DNA from 4 places in the Duffyella gerundensis genome. Region 1 is predicted to be linked to each of the others. Evidence: predicted binding sites of a transcription regulator. Region 1 holds the regulator's gene; each other region holds the start of a gene.
The links. Region 1 encodes LexA, which represses DNA repair genes until DNA is damaged. Its sites were predicted from a motif close to TNCTGTATGTACATACAGNA; they were not measured.

Region 2: sulA (SOS-induced cell division inhibitor SulA) is a predicted target of LexA. The motif match lies at 1,870-1,889, and genes of this name have one in related genera.
Region 3: EM595_RS10885 (DinI-like family protein) is a predicted target of LexA. The motif match lies at 1,282-1,301, and genes of this name have one in related genera.
Region 4: umuD (translesion error-prone DNA polymerase V autoproteolytic subunit) is a predicted target of LexA. The motif match lies at 2,004-2,023, and genes of this name have one in related genera.

Annotation. Positions count from the first base shown of each region.
Region 1 covers NZ_LN907827.1:3,449,504-3,452,713, forward strand. The annotation lists gene dinF (MATE family efflux transporter DinF) at 1-969, opposite strand, end outside; gene lexA (transcriptional repressor LexA) at 1,101-1,715, opposite strand; gene EM595_RS15815 (diacylglycerol kinase) at 1,807-2,190, opposite strand; gene plsB (glycerol-3-phosphate 1-O-acyltransferase PlsB) at 2,319-3,210, shown strand, end outside.
Region 2 covers NZ_LN907827.1:1,450,781-1,453,990, reverse strand. The annotation lists gene yccS (YccS family putative transporter) at 1-1,069, shown strand, start outside; gene EM595_RS06620 (TfoX/Sxy family DNA transformation protein) at 1,066-1,695, opposite strand; gene sulA (SOS-induced cell division inhibitor SulA) at 1,909-2,403, shown strand; gene ompA (porin OmpA) at 2,757-3,210, shown strand, end outside.
Region 3 covers NZ_LN907827.1:2,332,526-2,335,735, forward strand. The annotation lists gene yedD (lipoprotein YedD) at 1-366, opposite strand, end outside; gene EM595_RS10875 (DUF6388 family protein) at 510-833, shown strand; gene iraP (anti-adapter protein IraP) at 888-1,169, opposite strand; gene EM595_RS10885 (DinI-like family protein) at 1,345-1,584, shown strand; gene EM595_RS10890 (hypothetical protein) at 1,655-1,927, opposite strand; gene EM595_RS10895 (zinc-dependent alcohol dehydrogenase) at 2,118-3,210, shown strand, end outside.
Region 4 covers NZ_LN907827.1:2,300,242-2,303,451, reverse strand. The annotation lists gene EM595_RS10750 (YoaK family protein) at 1-466, shown strand, start outside; tRNA gene EM595_RS10745 (tRNA-Ser) at 972-1,059, opposite strand; gene msrA (peptide-methionine (S)-S-oxide reductase MsrA) at 1,272-1,805, opposite strand; gene umuD (translesion error-prone DNA polymerase V autoproteolytic subunit) at 2,044-2,460, shown strand; gene eptA (phosphoethanolamine transferase EptA) at 2,543-3,210, shown strand, end outside.

The DNA.
Region 1 (3,210 bases):
CAACGCTACCAGTCCAGCCTGCCGACAGGATGCCTGCCAAACCGCCATCAGTTGTCGGCTATCTCTGGCTCCACACGCTTCGCCGGAATAGGCCTCAACCGCATAGGCAAAGCCATCGAGCGCGTAGGCGGTAAAAGTGATGAACATCAGCAAAATAGCGTTAGTTGCCACGATTTCTGGGCCGAGCCGCGCAGCAAGAATAGTCAGGGAGGCGAAGCAGAGTTGTAGCAGCAGTGAACGCAGCAGGATATCGCGATTCAGGCGTAACAAGCGGCTGATGTCGCCGCGCCAGCCCGCTTTGAGCCATTGCCAGCGCAGACCGCGCAGCCGGGCGACGTGCCAGACCATACCCAGCCCGACCAGAAAGGTAAGATACTCAGCCACGGCCGTCGCCGTTGCGGCTCCCGCCACACCGTAATCCAGCCCGAGCACTAGCCACAGATCCAGCAGGATATTCACCAGATTGCCCACCACCAACAGGATCACCGGCGCACGTGCATATTGCACGCCCAGCAGCCAGCCGAGGATAACCAGATTGGCCAGCATCGCGGGCGCACTCAGCCAGCGGATATGCATAAACAGCGCCGCCTGCTGCTGCACCGCAGGGTCACCGCCGACAATTTGCATGGCAACATGGGTAATCGGCTCGCGCAGCAGGACCAGAATAATGCCGGCAACCAGCGCCATCAGCAACGGCTGTACCAACGCGCGCGCCAGTGCCGGTTTATCACTGGCACCATACGCCTGAGCGGTCAGACCGGTGGTGCTCATCCGCAAAAAGAGCAGCAGCATAAAGACAAAGCTGGTTAGCGTGGTGCCAACCGCAACGCCGCCGAGAAAGATCGGGCTATCGAGATGGCCAATAACGGCGGTATCCACCAAACCCAGCAGCGGCACGGTGATATTAGAGAGGATCATTGGCAGAGCGAGCCGCCAGAGGTTTTTATCAGTTGCGGTAAAAAAGCGCATTGACGTGTTTATCATCCATGGGCGCAGCAGACAAAAAAGCGAAAGGGTAATGAGCGCGCAGATGCGGCCGCATTACTGCATGGCCGCATCATTATGACTGTAATCGCGTTAACGGATTCTGAGAGTCAGAATCAGGACCATTGGCCGTTACGAATAACGCCAACGGCCAGCCCTTCAATCGTGAGCGTTTGTTCTCTCAGATCGATAACGATAGGCTGAAAATCGTTGTTTTCTGGCAGCAGCTGTACGGTGTTGCCCTGTTTCTTCAAACGTTTCACGGTCACTTCATCATCAATGCGCGCCACGACCACCTGGCCATTACGCACATCCTGAGTTTTATGCACGGCTAACAGATCGCCATCCATAATCCCAATATCTTTCATCGACATGCCGGTCACGCGCAGCAGGAAATCCGCGCTTGGCTTGAACAGGTTAGGATCAAGCTGATAACGCCCTTCGATGTGCTCCTGCGCCATAATCGGCTCGCCCGCGGCAACCCGACCAATCAATGGCAGGCCTTCGCTGCTCTCTTCTTCCATCAGCAACCGAATGCCGCGCGAGGCGCCAGAGATAATTTCAATCACGCCTTTACGCGCTAATGCTTTCAAATGCTCTTCAGCCGCATTCGGCGAACGAAACCCAAGCTGGGACGCAATTTCAGCACGCGTTGGTGGCATACCACTTTGATTGATATGGTCGCGAATCAGGTCATAGACCTGCTGCTGCCGTGCTGTTAATGCTTTCATTTCGCCCCCTGGTTGTTTATACAGTCGCTGTGAGTATATACAGGTATATCCTGCTTGCAAACTTATAATTGTGTAAAAAATAGCTATTTAACTAATTTTGGAAAACATTGCGCAAATGAGGCCAAAGCAGCATTACCCAAATAAAAACAGCCAGTAAAATCGTTAGCAGCACGGCCGCGGAACCCATGTCTTTCGCCCGACCTGAAAGCGCATGAAATTCGCTGCCAATACGATCCACTACGGATTCAATGGCGCTATTTAGAATTTCAACAATGATCACCAGCATAACCGACCCAATGAGCAGGACGCGCGTGATGGCATCGACCTCCAGCGAACAGGCGATGGCGATCGCAATCAGACCCGCAACGGCTTCCTGACGAAAAGCCGCTTCGTGTTGCCATGCGGCCTTGATGCCTTTCCATGAATAGCCTGCCGCATTCACGATACGTTTGATTCCGGTAATGTTATTTGCCATGCCGGTGGAACCCTTTTAAATAATTAACGTCAATGTCAGGGTGGCGCACGAATTGCAACACCACAGATCTTCGCTGCGCTTTCTGCTATGCTTGCGGCGCTTTGCTAACAAGAGGCTTCATGTTGTCTATGTCAGGTTGGCGTAACCTTTACTATAAGTTGTTGAACGTACCGCTTTCATTTCTGGTGAAAAGCAAGGCTATTCCTGCCGAGCCTGTGGCTGAATTAGGGTTGGATACATCGCGTCCTATTATGTATGTATTACCCTATGATTCAAAGGCTGACCTGCTGGCATTACGCACGCAGTGTCGCAAGCAGGATCTGCCCGATCCGCTGGAACCGCTGGAAATTGACGGCATGTTGCTACCACGGCACGTCTTTATCTATGACGGCCCGCGCGTTTTCCCCTATTACGCGCCCAGTGTGCAATCCGTTAAAATATTCCATGATTATCTCGACCTGCACCGCAGCAATCCGCACCTTGATGTGCAGATGGTGCCGGTGTCGGTGATGTTTGGCCGTGCGCCAGGCCGGGAAATTCAGGGCGAACCCCGTCCCCATCTGCGCGATCTTAACGGCGTACAGAAATTCTTTGCCGTCTCCTGGCTGGGCCGCGACAGCTTTGTGCGTTTTTCGCCAATGGTCTCGTTACGCCGCATGGCGACCGAGCACGGCACTGACAAGCGCATTGCGCAAAAACTGGCGCGGCTGGCACGCATTCATTTTGCTCGCCAGCGTCATGCGGCAGTGGGTCCAAGCCTGCCTGCCCGTCAGGATCTCTTCAACAAGCTGCTGCAGTCGAAAGCGATAGCCAAAGCGGTTGAAGATGAAGCGCGCAGCAAAAAAGTCTCTCATGAAAAAGCGCAGCAAAATGCCATTGAGCTGATGGAAGAGATTGCCGCTAACTTCTCCTATGAAGCGATTCGGGTAACCGACCGCGTGATGGGCTGGACGTGGAGCAAACTTTATCAGGGCATCAACGTTAACGGCGGCGAACGCGTGCGCCAGCTGGCGCAGGATG
Region 2 (3,210 bases), 1.8 Mb from region 1:
TGAACAGGCGTGGCAACAGGGCGATACGCATCTTTCCAGCGAAGGATTAACCGGCTGGAGTGATGTCCGCCTGCGCGTGGGACGGCATCTTTCGCCACAGTCCGCCCTTTTTCGCCATGCGGTGCGCATGACTTTCGTACTTTGTGTGGGCTACGCTTTTATCCAGCTCACAGGCCTGCATCGCGGTTACTGGATTTTGCTGACCAGTCTGTTTGTTTGCCAGCCCAACTACAATGCGACCAAGCGACGCCTGGCGCTGAGAATCGTGGGTACGCTGGCGGGTGTGGCCATCGGTCTGCCGGTGTTGTGGCTGGTACCCTCTATTGAAGGCCAGCTGATTCTGATTGTGATTACCGGCGTCCTGTTTTTCTCTTTCCGCCTGATACAGTATGCACACGCCACCATGTTTATTACCCTGCTGGTATTATGCTGTTTTAATCTGCTGGGCGAAGGGTTCGCCGTCGCACTACCGCGCGTGGTGGATACGCTGCTCGGCTGCTTTATCGCCTGGCTGGCAGTCGTGGTTATCTGGCCCGACTGGCGTTTTCGTCCGCTTAATGCCGTCGCATCACGCGCACTGCATGCCGGATGTCGCTATCTCGACGCCATTAATCATCAGTATCAGGCAGGTAAAGATAACAGTCTCGATTACCGTATCGCGCGCCGTGATGCCCACAATGCTGATGCTGAGCTGGCGTCGGTGGTATCGAATCTGGCGACTGAGCCTAAAGCGATCAAACAATCGCGCGATGCAGCCTTCCGTTTGCTCTGTCTTAATCACTCATTTTTAAGCTATGTCTCAACGCTTGGCGCTCATCGCGAACAGCTTCATCACGCCGAACTGCTGACATTGCTGGGTGATGCGGTACAGGCAATTGACCTTATGCTGCAGGAAAATAGCGGAGATAATGAAAGGGCACACAAAATGCTCGCTGACCTCAATCTCAGGATTAACAGCTTCGAGATCGGTAGCGAAAGCAAAGCGCCCCTTGTATTGCAACAGCTGGGATTGATTATTGCTCTGCTGCCTGAACTGGCTCAGTTAAAACGTGAACTCAACGTCGTTTAGCCAGAAGGTTTGTCTGACAATGCACCCTGCGTTAACGCGAGCAGGTACCAGGCCTGTAGCTCCTGACGTATCTCTTCCGGTAGCGCAGCCTGGTGATAACCGCTTATAGCGCCCTGTAAGGCGAACAGCGTGTTAATGCCCAGATGCTTATTCACCGCTTTGAGTCGCAGCCAGCAGCTTTTAGCACCGGCATCACGCAGACTCTGCACGGTGGAAATACCAACCTGTCGCAGCTGTGTTTCCAGGCTTAACCCAAGATTGGGTAAGTCTTTGAGCCGCTGTTCGCGCTGCTTGCTAAGCCGCGCGTGTCTGGCTCCCTCCAGCGCAGATTGCGACAGGCTGCACAACTGCTCTTCGTCCTGCCAAATCTCATCCGTAACCTTGAAGTAATTTAGCGCTACGGGCATGCCGCGCTTCTGGATTATCAGCTGTGGGATCTGCTTATCGATGACATAACATTGCAAACCTTCGCAGGCGCGCAAATAGAGCTCATCTTCTCTGACTACAGCAAAAACGACCTGCTCAACAGCGAGACTGTAACCGCCAAACTGGGTGCGTACGTCTATACGGCCCAGCGGAGAGAGAATGCGTTGAGACTGTTCGATTGTGTGACGGGAGTTTTTCATAGCTGACCTGTCCTTCCATAGGAAATTACATAAAACGTCATGTTTTACAGAGCATTAGTGAAAATAGGCAATTCTGGTTACGGGTTCAATCATTAATTTCGATTGCATTTATTTTCATCAAAAAATGCGATCCGTTTTCCGAAATTAATGGTTGATCTTCGCTCGCGATCGCATTACTGTACATCCATACAGTAACACGGTGAGTAGATAACGATGCGTACCCAAATACGACCTTCAACTTACAGACAGCCTACTATGCATGCAGCATCAACTTCTGCTCCATCTGCCGGTTGGATAACTGAACTGAGTTACAGTGAAGATCATTCAGGCATGACTCAACAACTTTTACTGCCTTTGCTTCAGCAACTGAGCACTCAGTCACGCTGGCAGTTATGGTTAACGCCACCGCAAAAGTTGAATCGTGAATGGTTACAGCGTTCGGGTTTACCGCTGGATAAAATAATGCAGATCCCGCTTTCCAGTCAGATTGCCTCGGTTGAGGCGATGATTAAAGCATTAAGCAGCGGGAATTACAGCGTGGTTTTGGGCTGGATTGCTCAGGATATTACGCCGGATGAACGTCTTCGCCTGGATAAAGCTGCGGCGCAAGGTCAGGCATTGGGGTTAATAATGCGACCACAACTTTCGTTGCGTGCGACATCAAGACCAACAAATCAGCTAAAAATTCAGTCGACTTTGTATCATTAAGTAAAAATAAGAGCAGTCCCAGTTTTTATTTTATCATCTGCTCAAATATCTCTCTGATGCACGCGGATCCAGAGCGGGCAACGGGTTAGCGAGCGTTAGAGGGAATTGTTAGTGAAGAGTTCCCTTAATCAAATGTTAGTAATTGTGTATAAAACGCTGTTTTTTTGCCACCTCGCCTCACATCATACTTGTAAGTTTCCAATGACGTTGTAGACTTTATCTCGCCAGGGTGCTCAATAACCTCCGCTTTTTTAGACGGTAGAGTAACAATCGAGCGCAGAAACCCGGCAAAGGATTAAACCAAGAGCAACTTTTTTGCTCATTGCCTATTTGGATGATAACGAGGCGCAAAAATGAAAAAGACAGCTATCGCAATTGCAGTGGCACTGGCTGGCTTCGCTACCGTAGCGCAGGCCGCCCCTAAAGATGACACCTGGTACACCGGTGCTAAACTGGGCTGGTCTCAGTATCACGATACTGGCTACTACGGTAACGGTTACCAAAACAACGACGGCCCAACTCACGAAAGCCAACTGGGTGCCGGTGCATTCGGTGGTTATCAGGCTAATCCTTACCTGGGCTTCGAGCTGGGTTATGACTGGCTGGGTCGTATGCCTAACAAAGGCAACCAGGTTAATGGCGCATTCAAAGCACAGGGCATTCAGCTGGCAGCTAAATTAAGCTACCCGATCAATGATGACCTGGATGTTTACACCCGTCTGGGTGGTATGGTGTGGCGTGCTGATTCAACTCAGCAGGTTGTTGGCGGCAATCGCATCAGCGATCACGACACCGGCGTTTCACCTC
Region 3 (3,210 bases), 1.1 Mb from region 1:
GCACTCCACCGTTGGCCGCTCGACTTTACGCAACGTCAGGCCGTCGTAATGGAGCTCGCTGCCTTCCTGCTCCAGTGGCATCACGCGCAGCTGGCGGGTCACGTTAACATAATCACCGTTCAGCTGGGTTAACTTACCTGGTTTTGCGATCACGCGCTGCCACTGACGGCAATCCAGCGTATCGCCGGACGCGTTGACAATCAGGCTGCCGATCGCTTTATCACTGCGCAGGCCGCTTTGCGGGCCAAACGTCTGCCAGTTGCCCTGCAAATTAGCCGGTGCCGGCGTCTTTACCGCCTGCTGATAATCAGTGATTTGCGCACAGCCGCCCAGCGCCAGCGCGCTCAGTAACATCCACTTTTTCATCTTCAATCCCTAACCATCAATGCGATGGCCGCTACGTTATAATTTTTCTCACCGGTTATGCAAGCCGCACACGGCTTCCGGGCGCCTGACAGCATCAACGATAGCAGTTACACTGGGCGCACGCCCATTTTCAGGAGCAGGTAATGAAAACCCCCGAAGAGTATTACGTCCTTGCGCGCAGTATGTTTTTATCCGCGCAGCCCGATTTTCAGCAGGCGCTCGAGCAGCTGACCGAATCCGATGCCCGCACCGCTGGCATGTCGCTGCGTCAGCTGCGTGATTTGCAGGCCGATCGGATTTACGCCGCCTTTTTACGGCAGAAGAAGCAGGATGCAATGCTGTTTTCTATTCAGCTGGCCGAGCCGGACAAAGCGGTGGCCGCCGAAGCGATTGAAGCCTATCTGAAATCGCATGCTGAAGCGCTGGGCATGACGTGGGAAGAGTTCTGCCGTAAGAACGAGCTGTAAAGTGAAGCGGCCTCTGGAGGTGCGGCAGTTTTCACTACCAGAGGTAGCCCGACGTCAGGCGGTTTTGCTTTCGACGTAGCTGGTGACGGCGAGCAGGCGGTTGACGTGGGTCAGAAGCAGATCGACATCGGTTTGCAGAAAATCAGTGGAGGAGCGCGACGCGGTGACAATCGCATCCTGAACGGTGTCGGAAATACTCTGATCGTTGGTGTTTCTGGCGTTGATCAGCAGCGCCGCAATTAGCAGTGATTGCGCTTCGACCTGCGCGGTGAGCTCTTTTGTATCAACATCCATTTTTGCCAGCTTCAATAAGATGTCGACGACCAGTTGTTTCATGGGTTTTCCCTGTAGCAATTGCGCTATGAAATAATTTCCACAATCTGCCAAATAGTCGCCCGATATACAACCTTCACGTGATAAACCCCGAGCCACGGCGTTTTTTACTTGATACTGTATACGCAACCAGTATTATGATATGCAATGAAAGCGTGTCTCAATAAGGGCAATAAAAATGTTTGTGGAACTGGTTTACGATAAGCGCAACGTGGCAGGGTTGCCCGGCGCAAATGAGATGATTTTAGAAGAGCTGACCAGGCGCATTCAGCGCGTCTTTCCGGCGATGGAAGTGAAAGTAAAGCCGATGCAGCGTAACGCGATTGATACCGACGCCAGCAAAGGTGACAAGGCCATTATGGCGCGCATCATTGAAGAGATGTTTGAAGAAGCCGATATGTGGCTGGTGGCAGAATAAGCAAAAAAACGGCCCGCACTGTTCTGCGGGCCGTTTTATTTTTCTGTATCAAACTGTATCAGTCAGCGGCTTAGCCTTCCTGCTCGCTGCGATTGACGGAAATCTCCAGGTCCTCAATCAGGACATGAATATCTTCCATCAGTTTGCCCTGCTCATTCAGCAGTGTATTGATGCGTCCCGCGAATTCATCATCTTTGTATTCGCCGGCTTCGAAAGCCAGATACTGAGAAGAGAGCGCCTTGGTGTTGTTCTCTGCGTAGTGGCGCATCTCTTTCAACTGTGAAGCGACGTCACGCAGATAATCGGTTTTCGTTTTCGGTGTTACTTCGATTTCATCACTCATGCTCGTTTCCCTCTGGTTGAATATTGGATAAAAATCCTGACTACCTTTTAAAGCGTAGCGGATAATCCCGTTTCGTCCTTAAGAATAATCGGAAGCCGTTACGCTTGTTTATTTATACAGTAGAAATCAAAACGTCTGCCGGAGCCTGGCTACACTAATAGACTCCCCTTTGTGCTACAGGAGCGTATTCGTGAAAGCATTGACCTATCATGGTCCGCACAATGTCAGCGTTGATAATGTTGCCGATCCAATTATTGAAGCGCAGGACGACATTATTCTTCGCGTTACCGCCACGGCGATTTGTGGATCCGATCTGCACCTTTATCGCGGCAAAATTCCACAGACCAAACACGGTGATATTTTTGGCCATGAGTTCATGGGCGAAGTAGTGGAAACCGGCCGCGATGTCACCGCGGTACAGAAAGGCGATCGCGTCATCATTCCTTTTGTTATCGCCTGCGGCGAATGTTTCTTCTGCCATCTCGATCAGTTTGCTGCCTGTGAAAACACCAACAGCGGCCGTGGCGCTATCATCAATAAAAAGCAGATTCCACCTCCGGCGGCGCTGTTTGGCTTCAGTCACCTTTACGGCGGCGTGCCGGGCGGCCAGGCGGAATACGTGCGCGTACCGAAAGCCAACACCGGCCCGTTCAAAGTGCCGCAGACGTTGTCAGACGATAAGGTGTTGTTCCTGACCGATATCCTGCCCACTGCCTGGCAGGCGGTAAAAAATGCCCAGGTGAGCAAAGGCTCCAGCCTGGCCATTTTTGGTGCCGGACCGGTTGGCCTGCTGGCTGCCGCCTGCGCCCGCTATGCCGGTGCGGAACAGATCTTTATGGTCGATCATCACCCGTATCGCCTGCAGTTTGCTCAGCAGCGTTACGGTGTTATCCCGATCAACTTTGATGAAATTGACGATCCGGCAGAAGCGATCATCGAACACACCGCGGGCAATCGCGGCGTTGATGCGGTGATTGATGCAGTGGGCTTTGAGGCCAAAGGCAGCACCACCGAAACCATTTTGACCAACCTGAAACTGGAAGGCAGCAGCGGCAAAGCGCTACGCCAGTGTATTGCCGCAGTACGTCGCGGCGGCATCGTCAGCGTGCCGGGCGTTTATGCCGGATTTATTCACGGCTTCCTGTTTGGCGACGCCTTCGATAAAGGTCTGACCTTTAAAATGGGTCAGACGCACGTGCACGCCTATCTGCCGGAATTGCTGGCGCTGATTGAAAAAGGGCTGCTAACGCCCGAAGAGATCGTGACGCATCATCTGCCGCTTA
Region 4 (3,210 bases), 1.1 Mb from region 1:
TGCTGGCCGCAGGAAGAACATGCGGGCGGTTTACGCCTTCAATATCATCATCGAAGGAATCGGCCTGGTTTTACTGGGCGCGGTTGAAATTTGGCTGAACCCGCTTTCTCACGGCGTCATGCTGATCCTGAGTCTGAGTTTCCTGATGGGTCTTCAGAATGCCGTGGTAACCCGGATATCCAATGCACGCGTCAGAACGACGCACATATCAGGGACGTCGACGGATATCGGTATAGAGTTGGCCATGTTGTTTGATGTGGTGAGACGGAAGGAATCCCCAAAAGATGCCCCAGTTTATCTTGAAAGATTAAGGCTACATTTCTCTACGTTAATGTCATTTCTGACGGGTGGCGTGGCAGGTATATGGCTTTTTCATTTGCTTGGATATGGCTTTCTAATCTGCATAGGCATAAGTGTCATCATGCTGGCACTACATAACATGGTGCATAAACAGCAGGATTTATAAGAAATATGAGCAGTTATCACTGATGAATAAGCGATCTCACTTGGGGGCGCATCAGCGGGCTGTTAACTTCTGAGCTGACTCGCTAACAAGCGTAAGACGACATCACTACCAAAGCGAACAGTTACTCTGTCCGATGATATCACCTGTACGAAATCTGTTTGCCAGACATTAAGCTAACTTTTAATAAGCAGAAAAAAACCATCATCAGAGGCAATGATGGGCAGTAGCGTGGTGATGAAATACGAATTCTGAAAGCGCTCTGTTGCTTGCCATAATTTTGCACTGCGGGTTGCCGAGGCGAGCCTGAATTAATAGCTAAGCTTCTGAAATAGTGGGTTTTCAGCAGAAATAAACAAAAAAGCCTCTGGCGTTAACCAGAGGCTTTTTCTGTACATCAAAAAGGGGCGTACACTTTTTTGTACTTCTTGTGTAGGTTCGTTGTCTTTCTGTAGTCTTTTGGATTCAGTCTACAGGCAGTTTTATCCGCTCAACGGCCTACTAAATTTGGCGGTGAGAGGGGGATTCGAACCCCCGATACGTTGCCGTATACACACTTTCCAGGCGTGCTCCTTCAGCCACTCGGACACCTCACCAAATTTTTCTCGTCATCCCGCAGGGGGGCAACGGGGCGCTACTATAGGGAGTCGCGGGAATTGGGTCAAGCACTATTTTTTCCTGCTGTTTCGTTCGGTTAACTCTCATACAGCGCCTGTTTTTGCGGTCAAAAAATGCGATGGAAGAGGGGAGAAAACCACAGTGAGACAACAGAAAGAAGAAAGGGCGGAAACCGGTTCCGCCCGAGGGATTACGCTTTCACCCGATTCGCAAAGCTCTTACGCAGCTTCTGCAATTTCGGTGGGATTACCGCCATGCAGTAGCCGTTGCGCTGGCCTGCGCCTTCCCAGTAATCCTGATGATAAGCCTCAGCGGGATACCACTCTTTCAGCGGCTCAATGGTGGTGACCACTGGCACATCATGATCCTGCTGGGCGCGGGCGATAGCCGCTTTGGCTTCCGCTTCCTGTTCGGCATTGGCCGGGAAGATGGCGGAGCGATACTGGGTACCAATATCGTTGCCCTGACGGTTCAGCTGGGTGGGATCGTGGGTCACAAAGCTGATATCGAGCAGATCGCCATAGCTGACCTGAGCGGGATCAAAACCGATACGGATCGCTTCGGCATGGCCGGTGGCACCGCTGCATACCTGCTCGTAGGTTGGATTAGGGCGCGCGCCGCCGGTATAGCCGCTCTCCACGCTTTCCACGCCGATAACGTCTTTAAATACCGCTTCGGTACACCAGAAACAGCCGCCAGCGATTACTGCATATTCAATAGCCATTTACTTACTCCTGCTTGGTCTGTCTGTAATCAGTGGAGATCGATACGTTGCTTTTCAAGCCATCGAACTCATATTTCGCGAGCAGCCTGGCGCTAAGTGTAGACAATAACGCCGCGTCAGGCCGCTAACAGCGGGGGCGCGAGCACGCGTTGACAAAAATAGTTGGCGTCTCGCTTGATCAACAGGGCCTTTCGCGATTACTGTATTTATATACAGTTACATCTGAGACCGACACATTATGGATATCTATCGGCCGTCCGGGCTGGATGCGCTCATTCACCTGCCGCTGTTTATGGATCGCGTGCCCTGCGGCTTTCCCAGCCCGGCGCAGGATTATATTGAAGAGCGCCTCGATCTGAACAAGCTCATTATCAAACATCCGGGTGCGACCTACTTCGTTAAGGTCAGTGGCGATTCAATGATCGACGCGGGCATTAACGAAGGCGATCTGCTGGTGGTTGATCGTTCGATGACTGCTGAACATGGCGCAATCATCGTGGCGGCGCTGGACGGCGAATTCACGGTGAAGGAGCTGCGGCTGCGGCCACAGGTGCAACTGGTGCCGCACAACCGCCACTATGCACCGGTGACGCTGCATGGCGAAGCGGAGCTGGAGATATTTGGCGTGGTGACTTTTGTCATCAAGGCGACCTGAAGCGCGAATCTTAAGCTTCTTAAGGTTTTCCTAAACTTGCTCTGACAATCTGATTATCCCTGTGATCGATCGGATTGTTGTTATGCGCCTGACGCTGTTAAAAAGGCCGACGCTCAACCGCGTGGCTTTTATTTTGCTGTTCTCTGCTTATATTGCGCTGTTTTTAAATGTCGCCTGGTATCGTCAGGTGCTTGCCGTCATGCCGTTGCATACGGCGCATAATGTGCTGGTGTTTCTGTCGATGCCGCTGGTCGTAATCAGCGTGATTAACATCGTTCTGGTGCTCGCTTCGTTAGTGTGGCTCGATAAACTGCTGATTGCGCTGTTTATTATGCTTTCAGCGAGCGCACAATACTTCATTCACAATTATGGCATCGTGGTCGATCGCTCAATGATTGTGAATATGCTGGATACCACCGCATCAGAAAGCTTTGCGCTGCTGACGCCGCAGCTGCTGTTTAGCCTGTTGGTATCGGGTGTGGCGATGGTGGCGGTGGCTTTCTGGATCCGCATCAAAAAAGCGCCGTCGTGGTGGAAAGCACTGGCCTGGCGTGCTGGCAGCCTGCTGCTTTCGGTGGCGTTGATCCTGCTGGTGGCGCTCTGCTTCTATAAAGATTACGCCTCGCTGTTCCGCAACAACAAAGAGCTGATCAAAGGCTTAAGCCCTTCCAACAGCATTGCGGCGTCGCTGTCGTGGTACAAACATCATCGCCTGACGAATCAGCCGCTGGTGAGAATCGGTGAGGATGC